DNA from 3 places in the Streptomyces sp. NPDC031474 genome. Region 2 is predicted to be linked to each of the others. Evidence: riboswitches for the same ligand, from Rfam matches in the RefSeq annotation. Region 2 holds a riboswitch; each other region holds the start of a gene.

Region 1 (4,007 bases), on a different contig from region 2:
TCTCGTACCCCTCGACGTGCTCCCCGAGGGCTTCCCCGACCGGCCGGGTGAGGGTCTTCTCGCGGGCGAACCGCACCCGCACGGGCAGCACTCCGAGCGCTTGCACATGCCCGCGCCGGCTCTCGACCTCGTCCTCGATGTGCTCGCCGAGGACCTGGAAGCCACCGCAGATGCCGAGGACGGGCCGCTGCTCGGCGGCCCTGCGGACGAGGGCGTCCGCAAGTCCCCGCTCGCGCAGCCACTCCAGGGCCTTCACGGTCCCCCGGGTCCCCGGAACGACGACGAGGTCGGCGTCGGCGAGCTCCTCCGGCCGGTCCACGAACCGCACGACGACGCCCGGTTCGGCGGCCAGCGCGTCCACGTCGGTGAAGTTGGACATGAGAGGGACGGCACAGACAGCGACCCGCAGCACGTCCTCACCCGCGGGCGGCGCGACGTTCGACTCCCGCACGGTCCCCCGCAGGGAGACCCGCAGTCCGTCCTCCTCGTCGATGCCCAGCCCGTGCTGGAAAGGCAGGACGCCGTACGTCCGCCGCCCGGTGAGGCCGTGCAGCATGTCGAGCCCGGGCTCCAGGAGGCTGACATCGCCCCGGAACTTGTTGACGAGGAACCCGGCGACGAGTTCCTGGTCCTCGGGCGAGAGCAGGGCGACGGTCCCGAAGAAGGAGGCGAAGACCCCGCCGCGGTCGATGTCACCGACCACGAGCACGGGAAGCCGCGCGTTACGGGCGATCCCCATGTTCACGATGTCGGTCCGCCGCAGATTGATCTCGGCGGGAGAACCCGCCCCCTCACAGATCACGGCGTCATACGTGCCCCGCAACTCGGCGAGACAGTCGAGCACGGTCCCGAGCAACTTCTGCTGCCGCCCGCCGTGGTACCCGCGGGCACTGAGCTCGCCGACGGGCTTGCCCATCAGCACGACCTGACTGCTCTGCTCTCCGCCGGGCTTGAGCAGCACGGGATTCATCAGGGCGGTCGGCTCGACCCGGCACGCCTGCGCCTGCATGGCCTGCGCCCGCCCGATCTCGGCGCCCTCGCGCGTCACGAACGAGTTGAGGGACATGTTCTGCGCCTTGAACGGCGCGACCTTGACGCCCTGCCGCACCAGCCACCGGCAGATCCCGGCCGTGACGACGCTCTTGCCGGCGTCGGAGGTGGTGCCGGCGACGAGAAGTCCCCCGCTCATGTCGTCCGCCCCTTCACTGTCGTGACGATGGCGCGCGCGGCGACGGTGACGCCGAGCGCCAGCAGGCCGACGCGGCGCGAGAGCCGTGCGGCGCGTTCGATGTCGTGGACGGCGACGGGCCGCCCGGCCGCCCCGTTCAGCACCGGCCGGTGCTCCACCCGGCCGCCGTACGACAGCGTCCCGCCCAGCCGCACGCCGAGCGCGCCCGCGAAGGAGGCCTCGACGGGCCCGGCGTTGGGGCTGGGATGCCGGCCGGCGTCCGCCCGCCAGGCCCGCAGCGCGGCCCGCGGATCATCCCCCGCGACGGCGGCCAGTACGGCGGTCAGCCGCGCCCCCGGCCACCCGGCGAGGTCGTCGAGCCGCGCGGAGGCCCACCCGAACCGCCGGTACCGGGCCGACCTGTGCCCGACCATGGCGTCGAGGGTGTTGACGGCCCGGAATCCGAGCAGCCCCGGCACCCCGCCGACGGCCCCCCACACGAGCGCCCCCACGACGGCGTCGGAGGTGTTCTCGGCGACCGACTCCACGACGGCCCGCGCCATCCCGTCCGCGTCCAGCGCCTGCGGATCCCGCCCGCACAGATGCGGCAGCCGTTCCCGGGCGGCCTCGACGTCCCCCGCTTCGAGGGCCCGCCCGATGGCACGGGCCTCCCCAACGAGAGAGGTTCCGCCGACGACGGCCCAGGTGGCGGCGGCGGTGAGGCCGACAGAAGCGGCCGAAGAGGGACGTACGGCCTTGCGGGCGACCGCTCCCAGGGCCACGACCCCACCGGCGCACACGACGGTGTGGACGGTGCCCCAGCCGCGGTGGTCGCGCCAGAGCAGCCGTTCCACGGCTGCGGCCGTCCGCCCGAACACGGCGACCGGATGCCCCCGGCGGGGATCGCCGAGGAGCAGGTCACCGAAGAGGCCGGCGGCGGCGCCGTACGCGTGAACGCGATCGGCATGCACGGGCTCAGCCGGCCGTGGGGTCGGGCAGCGACCTGGTGGTGTGCCTCAACGGCCAAGCGGGCATGGCGATATGTCCTCACTCAGGGTGTCCACGCCCTGGTTCGACGAGACCGGCGGCGAGAGTTCCTGGCTCCCGGGGCTTACTACCCCGGTGACAGTGGCGGGACCGCGCCGGATTCGCACCGGCTTCCTCTTCTGCCGCCGTACATGGCTCGGGCAGTCCACCACGGGCCCGGAAGAGCCGTCAACTTGCTGTTGACCTGCACGGGGAGAGTGTGCAGAACCCCACATCGGCCTGGTCCCACGGCGCGCAGAGCACGACTCGGCCCTGCCCGCCGCCGCCCATGAGGGCGACCGCGGGCAGGGCCGGGTGAGAAACCTGTACGCCTCAGGCCACGATCAGGGAGATCCCGTAGGCCACCGCCGCCGCGCACGCCGCGAAGCAGGCGTACGCGCCCGTCACCGCGAGAGTGGCCGAGCCGCCCTCCGTCGTGGCGCGTTCCTGGCGGGACAGGCCCATGACGCCCAGGGTGAACAGGGTGACGAGGCCCACGGTGACCGCGAGGCTGACACCGAAGACGGAGCCCAGGGCTGCCCAGTCGATCTTCATGCTGGTTCTCTTCCTTCGTACCGGGTGCGCGGGCTCAGACGGCCGCGGCCGGGGGAGTGGCGGGCTCGGTGGTCGCGGTCGCCGGGGACGGGATCGTGGCCGTCAGGTCCTCGGTCACCGTGCTCGTCGGAGGCGGGGTCACCGCCGCGATCGCCGTGGTGATCACGCCCGGCGACTCCTCGGGCTCGTTGACATTGGACGCGTCGACGACCTCGCGTCGCGAGATCTTCCAGATCGCCGCGCTGGAGGCCACCAGGAAGACGGCCACGACCGCCGTGCCCCAGTCGCCGAGGTCCGTGACCGACTCGGCCAGCGCGCCCACCAGCGCCGCCGCCGGCAGCGTCAGGCCCCACGCCACGAACATGCGGGTCGCCGTCGACCAGCGGACCACGCCGCCCTTGCGGCCCAGGCCCGCGCCCATCACCGCGCCGGAGACCGAGTGGGTGGTGGAGAGGGAGAAGCCGAGGTGGGAGGAGGCCAGGATGACCGTGGCCGCGCTGGTCTGGGCGGCGAAGCCCTGCTGCGGCTGAAGGTCGGTCAGGCCCTTGCCCATGGTGCGGATGATGCGCCAGCCGCCGAGGTAGGTGCCCAGCGCGATGGCCAGGCCCGCGGAGAGGATGACCCAGACCGGCGGGTCGGAGTCGGGGGCCACGGCGCCCCCGGCGACCAGGGCGAGGGTGATGATGCCCATCGTCTTCTGCGCGTCGTTGGTGCCGTGGGCGAGGGAGACCAGGCCGGCCGAGGCGATCTGGCCGGCGCGGTAGCCCTTCTCGGCGGCCTTGCCGTCGGCCTTCTTGCCGACGGTGTAGGAGAGGCGGGTCGCGAGCATCGCGGCGACGCCCGCGACGATCGGCGCCGCGATCGCCGGGATGAGGACCTTGGTGACCAGCGCGTCGCCGTGCACCGCGTCGAAGCCGGCCGAGGCGATGGTGGCGCCGATCAGACCGCCCATCAGGGCGTGGGAGGAGCTGGAGGGCAGGCCCACCAGCCAGGTCAGCAGGTTCCAGAGGATCGCGCCGACCAACGCGGCGAAGATGACCTCGGGACGGATGCCGGTCTCGTCGACGAGACCCTTGGAGATCGTGTTGGCGACCTCCACGGAGAGGAAAGCGCCCACCAGGTTGAGCGCGGCGGACATGGCCACCGCGACCTTGGGCTTGAGTGCACCGGTCGAGATGGTCGTGGCCATCGCGTTGGCGGTGTCATGAAAACCGTTCGTGAAATCAAACGCGAGTGCGGTTACCACCACAATCGCGAG
Region 2 (4,007 bases):
CGCCGCCGCCGTCCGCGGTGCTCTTCATCGCGTACTCCTGGTCCGGTACAGCACGAGGACGAAGGCCGGGACGCCGATCAGCGAGGTCACCACGCCCACCGGCACCTCCTGCGGGTCCAGGGCGGTGCGGGCGAGCGTGTCCACCCACACCAGGAACACCGCCCCGGCCAGCGCGGTGGCCGGCAGCAGCCGGGTGTGCCCGGGGCCGGTCAACGCGCGGGCGGCGTGCGGCAGGACCAGGCCGACGAAGCCGATCGCCCCCGCCGAGCTGACCAGGGTGGCCGTCAGCAGGGCGGTGGTGCACAGCAGGACCAGCCGGGTGCGCGCCACGTGCACGCCCAGGGACGCGGCGGCGTCCTGCCCGAACGCGAACGCGTCCAGTGTCGTGGCGTACCCGGCGCACACCAGCAGCGTCACCACCAGCGCCGCCAGACCCACGCCCACATCGTTCCAGCCGGCCCCGCCGAGCGAGCCGAGCAGCCAGAACAGCACCCCGCGCGTGGTCTCCGCGTCGGCGGCCGTCATCACGATGAACGAGGTGAGCGCGGAGAACAACTGCATGGCCGCCACACCGGCGAGGACCACCCGGTCCGTGGTGCCGCCGAGGGTGTGACTGAGCAGCAGCACCAGCGCGAACGAGAGCGCCGCGCCCAGGAACGCGCCCCCGGAGACCGACAGGACACCGCCGCCCACGCCGAGTACGACGACCGCGACCGCGCCGGTCGAGGCCCCGGACGACACGCCGAGGACGAAGGGGTCGGCGAGCGGATTGCGCAGCAGGGACTGCATCACCGCGCCGCACACGGCGAGGCCGGCTCCGCACACGGCGGCCAGCAGCGTGCGCGGCAGCCGCAGATTCCACACGATCCCGTCCCGGATCGGCGTCAACTCCGCCTGCCCCCAGCCGAGATGGGCCGCCACCGTCGCCCACACGTCACCGACCGCGATGTCGGCCGGGCCGATGGTGATCGCCACCGCGACCGACCCGAACAACAGTGCGAGACCGGCCGTCCACAGCGCCGCGCGACGCAGCCCGCGCACCGCCGCCGGGGTCGCCGCCGACAGGGCGTCGCTCATCCCCCGAGGCCGTACGCGCGCAGCGCAGCCGCCACCTTCTCCACACCCTCGACGGTCCGGACGGTCGGGTTCATGGCCTGCCCGGGCAGCAGCACGTACCGCTTCTTCCTGACCGCGGTCATGTTCTTCGTGACCGGGTCGGACTCCAGGAACGCGATCTTCTTCGCGGCGGTCTCGGCCGTCTGCTGCCTGCGGCTCAGGTCGCCGATGACGAGGACGTCGGGGTCCCTGTCGGCGACCGTCTCCCAGTTGACCTGGGGCCACTCCTCATGGGTGTCGTCGAAGGCGTTCTTCGCGCCGAGTTCACGGGTGATGACGCCGGGCGCGCCGCAACAGCCCGCCAGATACGGGGACCGGGAGTCGGCGAACCAGTACAGGAGGCTGACGTTCTGCGCGCGGAGCCCCGAAGTGGCCTTCTCCACACGGGACTTCAGAGCGGCGACCAGTTTCGTGCCGCGTTCCTCGACACCGAAGACCCTGGCCAGGTCGGTGACTTCGCCGTAGACCGCGTCCATGGTCAGCGGCTCGGTGCGCGAGCCGTCGCCGTCGCCGGCGTTGTCCTTGCCGACGCAGTCGGAGGGGGAGAGGTACGTGGGCACGCCCACCTTCGCGAACTGTTCGCGGGTGGCGACGCCGCCCTCACCGAGAGTGGAGGCGAACGACGCGGCGACGAAGTCGGGTTCGGTGTCCAGGACCGTCTCGAACGACGGGGCGTTGTCGGCCAGCCGCTGCACCGTCGCGTTGGCCTTCTCCAGCCCCTTCGCCACCGGGTCGGTCCAGGTGGCGGTGCCCGCCATGCGGTCGGCCAGCCCGAGCGAGAGCATGATCTCGGTCGTGCCCTGGTTGAGGGAGACCGCCCGCCGCGGAGGACCGTCCACGTGGACCCGCTGCCCGCAGTTGTCGAGCGTGACCGGACGGCCGGCGGAGCCACCCGCCGCCGATCCCGCCGATCCCGCCGAGCCGGACGAGTCCGACGGGGCGGGGGAGCCGCCGCAGCCGGTCAGCAGCAGGGCGGCTGACAGGAGCAGGACGGCAGGACGGACGGGGCGTGCGAACGGCACGGAACTTCCTTCGGCGTCGAGGGCTCTGGCGCGAAGCCCGGTCGTACGGTGCTCCCCCGGCCGTCTTCCGGCGTCGGAGGCCGCCAGCAGGTCTTCGGACTCGGGGTCACCCGGACGAGGCGCCTTCCCGGACCGTGATCACGATCCAGTGGCCAGTGCCCCGCCCGTCGCCCTTACCGCTGCGCGTCAGCTCCGGAGTCGCACCGGATTCCCTGACCCGCGCACGTACGGATACGCACATGGGTACGACTGGCCTCGGCAAGCTACCACAGCCTCCCGGCAGCACGTCCTGGACCCGCGACGAGTTCGACCTCGAAGCCGTCCTCGTTCTCCAGGTAGGCGGCGTAGTGCTGCCGGCCGCCGGCGTAGGGGTGTCGCTCGGGGAACATCAGGCGCCAGCCGTGCTGCGCGGCTTCGGCGGCCAGCCTCTCGACCATGGCGTCGTCGTCGACGTGGAACGCCAGATGGTTCAGCCCCGGGCGGCAACGCTCGTGCTGTTCGGCGGTGAGGGCCGGGGACTGCTCGATGACCAGATAGGTCGGCCCGAGCCGCCAGCTGCGCCCACCGCTCCAGCTCTGGAAGAGGGTGTGCCCCAACGCCTCCAGCAGCCAGCCCAACGAGGCGACGGCGCGGTCGAGGTCCGGCACCCACAACTCGACGTGATGCAGCATGCCGTGCGTCGGCCGACTCACTTCGCATCACCCGCGCTCACGGGACGCGCCGGGCCTCCTGCGCACAGTGCGTGGTCGATCAGCGCGCCGGCCGCGTTCTCCTGGGCCAGGATGTGCTCCGGGGTGTCGCCCCGCGCCTCGGACATGGAGACCACGGCGCTTCGGCCGCCGTCGTTGCCGTTGCCCCGCACCACTCCCGGCAGCCAGTGGTCGAGGCTGTCGTCCAGGGACAGCCTGCCCTCGGCCTCCAGCTGGAGGAGCACGGTGACGAGCAGCGTCCTGGACGTGCCCGCCATGCGGAAGCAGCCGTCGGAAGGCACCGGGCGGCCGGTGTTCAGGTCGGTGGTGCCGCTGGCGGCGACCGATTGAGTGGACGTCATGACCGCACGCTAGTTTCGCCGCCGGCGGGGGCACGAGCCGGCCCGCCCCAGGACCGGCAGGGGGACATCCCCGGCGCGACCCGGCTCGAACGCCTTGAGGACAGCAACTGTCCTCATTCCCCGTTAGCTTGCCCTGCATGACGAAGACGACGTCCCCGGCGGCCCCCGTGCTCGGCGCCCGCGCCCTCAACCGCGCCACCCTGGAGCGGCAGCTGTTGCTGCGTCCCTCGTCGCTGTCGGCCGGGGCCGCCGTGGAACACCTGCTCGGGCTTCAGGCGCAGAACGTCAAGCCGCCGTACTACGCGCTCGCCGCCCGCCTCGACGGCTTCGTCCCGGAGAAGCTGTCGACGCCGATGGCCGGCCGCGAGGTCGTCCGCATCGTCAGCATGCGCTCCACCATCCACGCCCACACCGCCGACGACTGCCTGACCCTGCGGCCGTTCGTCCAGCCTGCCCGCGACCGTGAGCTGACGTACTTCCGCAAGGGCCTCGCCGGCGTCGACCTCGACCGGCTCGCCGTCCTCGCCCGCGACCTCGTCGAGAGCGAACCGCGCACCATGAGGCAACTGCGCGAAGCCCTCTTCGCAGAGTGGCCGGACGCCGACCCCCAATCCCTCGCCGTCGCCGCCCGGTGCCGGCTGCCCCTCGTCCAGGTCACCCCGCGCGGGCTGTGGGGCAGGAGCGGGCAGGTCGCGCTGACCACCGCCGAGCACTGGCTCGGCCGGCCCGCCGCACCGGCCCCCGCGCCGGACGCCGTCGTCCTGCGCTACCTGGCCGCCTTCGGCCCGGCCTCCGTCAAGGACATGCAGACCTGGGCC
Region 3 (4,007 bases), on a different contig from region 2:
GGCGCCGGCTGCTGAACGGGGACGGTGGCCCGGGCGGCCCGGGCGATGCGGGTCGCCGGGCGCGAGCGCAGGTAGTACGTGGTCTTCAGGCCCGACTTCCACGCGTACGCGTACATCGAGGAGAGCTTGCCGATGGTCGGCGTCTCCAGGAACAGGTTCAGGGACTGCGCCTGGTCCAGGTACGGGGTGCGGGCGGCGGCCATGTCGATCAGGCCGCGCTGCGGGATCTCCCACGCCGTGCGGTACAGGGCGCGCACGTCCGCCGGGATCCAGGCGAAGTCCTGCACCGAGCCGTTGGCGTCGCGCAGCGCCTCACGGGTGCGGGCGTCCCAGACGCCGAGCTCCTTGAGGTCGTTCACCAGATACGAGTTGACCTGGAGGAACTCGCCGGACAGCGTCTCGCGCTTGAACAGGTTGGACACCTGCGGCTCGATGCACTCGTACACGCCCGCGATGGAGGCGATGGTGGCGGTGGGCGCGATCGCCAGCAGCAGCGAGTTGCGCATGCCGGTCGCCGCGATCCGCTCGCGCAGCGCCGCCCAGCGCTCCGGCCAGGTGAACTCGACGCCGTAGTGGTCGGGGTGCAGCACACCCCGGGCGGTCCGGGTCTTCTCCCAGGCGGGCAGCGGGCCGCTGCGCTCGGCGAGATCGGCGGACGCCTCGTACGCGGCGAGCATGATGCGCTCGGCGATCCGGGTGGACAGCGCCTTCGCCTCGGCCGAGTCGAAAGGCAGCCGCAGCTTGAAGAAGACGTCCTGCAGACCCATCGCGCCGAGGCCGACCGGCCGCCAGCGCGCGTTGGAGCGGCCCGCCTGCTCGGTCGGGTAGAAGTTGATGTCGACGACCCGGTCGAGGAAGGTGACGGCCGTGCGGACGGTCTCGTCCAGCCGCTCCCAGTCGATGTCCCCGGCTGTGGCGTCGACGAACGCGCCGAGGTTCACCGAGCCCAGGTTGCACACGGCCGTCTCGCCGTCGTCCGTGACCTCCAGGATCTCCGTGCACAGGTTGGAGGAGTGCACGACATGACCCGGCTCGGCCGTCTGGTTGGCGGTGCGGTTGGCGGCGTCCTTGAAGGTCATCCAGCCGTTGCCGGTCTGCGCGAGGGTACGCATCATGCGGCCGTACAGGTCACGGGCCGGGATGGTCTTCTTCGCGAGGCCGTCCGCCTCCGCCTTGCGGTAGGCGGCGTCGAAGTCCTCGCCCCACAGGTCGACCAGCTCGGGCACGTCGGAGGGGGAGAACAGCGACCAGTCGGCGTCGGCGTTGACCCGGCGCATGAACTCGTCCGGGATCCAGTGCGCGAGGTTCAGGTTGTGCGTACGGCGGGCGTCCTCACCGGTGTTGTCCCGCAGCTCCAGGAACTCCTCGATGTCGGAGTGCCAGGTCTCCAGGTAGACGGCTGCCGCGCCCTTGCGCCGGCCACCCTGGTTCACGGCGGCGACGGAGGCGTCCAGGGTCTTCAGGAACGGGACGATGCCGTTGGAGTGCCCGTTGGTGCCGCGGATCAGCGAACCGCGGCTGCGGATGCGGGAGTACGACAGTCCGATGCCGCCGGCGTGCTTCGACAACCGGGCCACCTGGTGGTAGCGGTCGTAGATGGAGTCCAGCTCGTCGATCGGGGAGTCGAGGAGGTAGCAGGACGACATCTGGGGGTGCCGCGTACCGGAGTTGAAGAGGGTGGGGGAGGACGGCAGATAGTCGAGCCGGCTCATCAGCCGGTAGAGCGCGGCGACCTCGTCCACGGACCGGGCGCTGTCGTCCTCGGCGAGACCGGAGGCGACGCGCAGCAGGAAGTGCTGGGGTGTCTCGACGACCTTGCGGGTGATCGGGTGCCGCAGCAGGTAGCGGCTGTGCAGGGTGCGCAGGCCGAAGTAGCCGAAACGGTCGTCGGCGTCGGCGTCGATCAGCGCGTCGAGGCGGGCCGCGTGGACGCGCGCGAACTCGGCGGTGCGGTCCGCGATCAGGCCCTCGCGGTGGCCGACGGCGACCGACGTGGTGAACGACGTGACGCCCTGCGAGGCGGCCTCCGCGGCGATGCCGACGGTCAGCAGCCGGGCGGCCAGTTTCGAGTAGGCGGGGTCCTCGGAGATCAGGCCGGCGGCCGCCTCCGTGGCCAGCTCGCGCAGCTCCGCCTCGTCGGCCCGGGCGGACCGGCCGCGCAGGGCCGCGGCGGCGACCCGGCCGGGGTCGGCGTCGGGCAGGTCGGCGGTCAGCTCGGTCAGGGTACGCAGCAACGCGGTACCGGGACCGTCGGTCTCCAGCTCGGTCACTGAAGCCGGTTCGGCTGGCGCGATGGTCACGTGAGGCTCTCCCTCGCTCGGCGGTGGGCCTGGCGGAGGGCAGGGGGCAGCACACGAGCGCACGGGGCGTCGCGTCCACCGGCCCACTCCACGAGGCCCGGACGTCAGGGCACCCGGACCTGATGGGCCGGGCACGCTGTCGGCAGGTCCTCGGACTGACGCTCGTGCGCGGCTGCTTTGAATACAGATGTGCACAAGTACACCGTTGCGGGACAGTTCCGGATTCGCACCGGATTCCCCTGCGGCGACAGCGAGCATGAGCATACATCTTGTGCTCGCCTGTCACGCCACCCCCAGATGTTGTGTCGGGGTGGATTCAGAGCGTCAACTTATAGGTGAGGAGAGTGAAGTCGCTCAGCTCCGGCACGGGGTTCCAGTCCCGCTCGGGTGTACGGACGAAGCCGAGACGTCCGTAGATGCGGTGGGCGGCGTACATGGTGCTCTGGGTCGACAGGACGACGGTGGTGCAGCCCTCGACGGCTCGCGCGCGCTCGACGCAGGCCCGCACCAGAGCCTCGCCCGCGCCCCGGCCACGAGCGCTACGCCCGACCGCGAGCATACGGATCTCGGTCTCGCCGGGGCCCGCGATGTCCGTCATGAGGTTGCCCGGGCCCGGGACGAAGGTGACTCCGCCGAGGAGGACGCCGCCCTCGACGGCCACCAGGACCTCGGCGGCCGACGCCCGCTCCGCGACGTTCCTGAGCTTGTGGAGGTACGGGTCGCTCTCCCCGAAGTCGAGGAGGCCGTCGTCCAGATAGGCGCGGGCGGTCAGCTCGCCGAGCGCCTCGAACTCGCCGCTCTCCACCCGCCGTATCACGATGTCCATGGGCCCGAGTCTGCCGCACGCCCGCGCCCGGGGGCTTTATGGCCACAGTCTGTGGATTCCGCCCTCGGTGGGCTGGAACACCCTCGATCCGCGCGCCCGACGTCTCGCCGCCGACGTAGGCACGTCCACCCCGCCCGCGCCGGGCTCGACCTCTCTGCCCGACTGCGAGTTCCAGCTCTGCCCGTGACCTCCCCGGGGCTCGGTGCCCCGGGGAGAGATCCGCGAGCCGTTCTGCCGGCAGCAACGGGCCCTGCTGCCCACACGCCCTAGTGGGCGCTGCCCGCCGTCGCCGGAGGCAGGTCGACCTGGACCCCCGCGTCCCCCGCGTCCGCCGTGTAGTCCTCCGGCTTGGTCTCGTCGATGCCCTCCGGGGCCTTGGCCGCCTTCAGGACGAAGGTGAGGACCACGGTGACGACGACGTTGAGGACGAACGCCGTCAGGCCGATGTAGCCGATCTCGCCGATGCCCGGGATCTCCTTCGCCGAGCCGCCGAAGTGCTTCTGCGTCGGGGAGGCGACGCCGTACGCGGCGAAGGTGCCGTAGACCATGCCGACCGCCCAGCCGGCGAGCAGCGCCCAGCGGTGGAACCAGCGGGTGAAGAGGCCGCCGACCAGGGCCGGGAAGGTCTGCAGGATCCAGATGCCGCCCAGCAGCTGGAAGTTGATGGCGACCGTCTTGTCCATGGTGAGGACGAACACCAGGGCCCCCACCTTCACCAGCAGCGAGACCAGCTTGGAGACCTTCGTCTCCTGGGCGGGCGTCGCGTCCGGCTTGATGAAGTCCTTGTAGATGTTGCGGGTGAAGAGATTCGCGGCCGCGATCGACATGATGGCGGCCGGCACGAGCGCGCCGATGCCGATCGCCGCGAACGCCACGCCCGC

Evidence for each region. A riboswitch is a leader RNA that binds a small molecule or an ion and turns the genes downstream of it on or off. The one in region 2 is predicted to bind cobalamin.
Region 1: another riboswitch for cobalamin. It lies ahead of ACZ5SK_RS00320 (cobalamin biosynthesis protein); the one in region 2 lies ahead of ACZ5SK_RS18470 (ABC transporter substrate-binding protein).
Region 3: another riboswitch for cobalamin. It lies ahead of ACZ5SK_RS30850 (ribonucleoside-diphosphate reductase subunit alpha); the one in region 2 lies ahead of ACZ5SK_RS18470 (ABC transporter substrate-binding protein).

The regions. Positions count from the first base shown of each region.
Region 1 is NZ_JBVIJX010000001.1:59,987-63,993, reverse strand. It holds gene ACZ5SK_RS00325 (cobyric acid synthase) at 1-1,189, opposite strand, end outside; gene ACZ5SK_RS00320 (cobalamin biosynthesis protein) at 1,186-2,139, opposite strand; cobalamin riboswitch at 2,241-2,380, opposite strand; gene ACZ5SK_RS00315 (hypothetical protein) at 2,528-2,749, opposite strand; gene ACZ5SK_RS00310 (inorganic phosphate transporter) at 2,784-4,007, opposite strand, start outside.
Region 2 is NZ_JBVIJX010000008.1:244,566-248,572, reverse strand. It holds gene ACZ5SK_RS18480 (ABC transporter ATP-binding protein) at 1-28, opposite strand, end outside; gene ACZ5SK_RS18475 (FecCD family ABC transporter permease) at 25-1,077, opposite strand; gene ACZ5SK_RS18470 (ABC transporter substrate-binding protein) at 1,074-2,138, opposite strand; cobalamin riboswitch at 2,225-2,377, opposite strand; gene ACZ5SK_RS18465 (VOC family protein) at 2,402-2,809, opposite strand; gene ACZ5SK_RS18460 (serine hydrolase) at 2,827-3,189, opposite strand; gene ACZ5SK_RS18455 (winged helix DNA-binding domain-containing protein) at 3,327-4,007, shown strand, end outside.
Region 3 is NZ_JBVIJX010000015.1:167,088-171,094, reverse strand. It holds gene ACZ5SK_RS30850 (ribonucleoside-diphosphate reductase subunit alpha) at 1-2,300, opposite strand, end outside; cobalamin riboswitch at 2,425-2,564, opposite strand; gene ACZ5SK_RS30845 (GNAT family N-acetyltransferase) at 2,617-3,126, opposite strand; gene ACZ5SK_RS30840 (hypothetical protein) at 3,125-3,313, shown strand; gene mctP (monocarboxylate uptake permease MctP) at 3,393-4,007, opposite strand, start outside.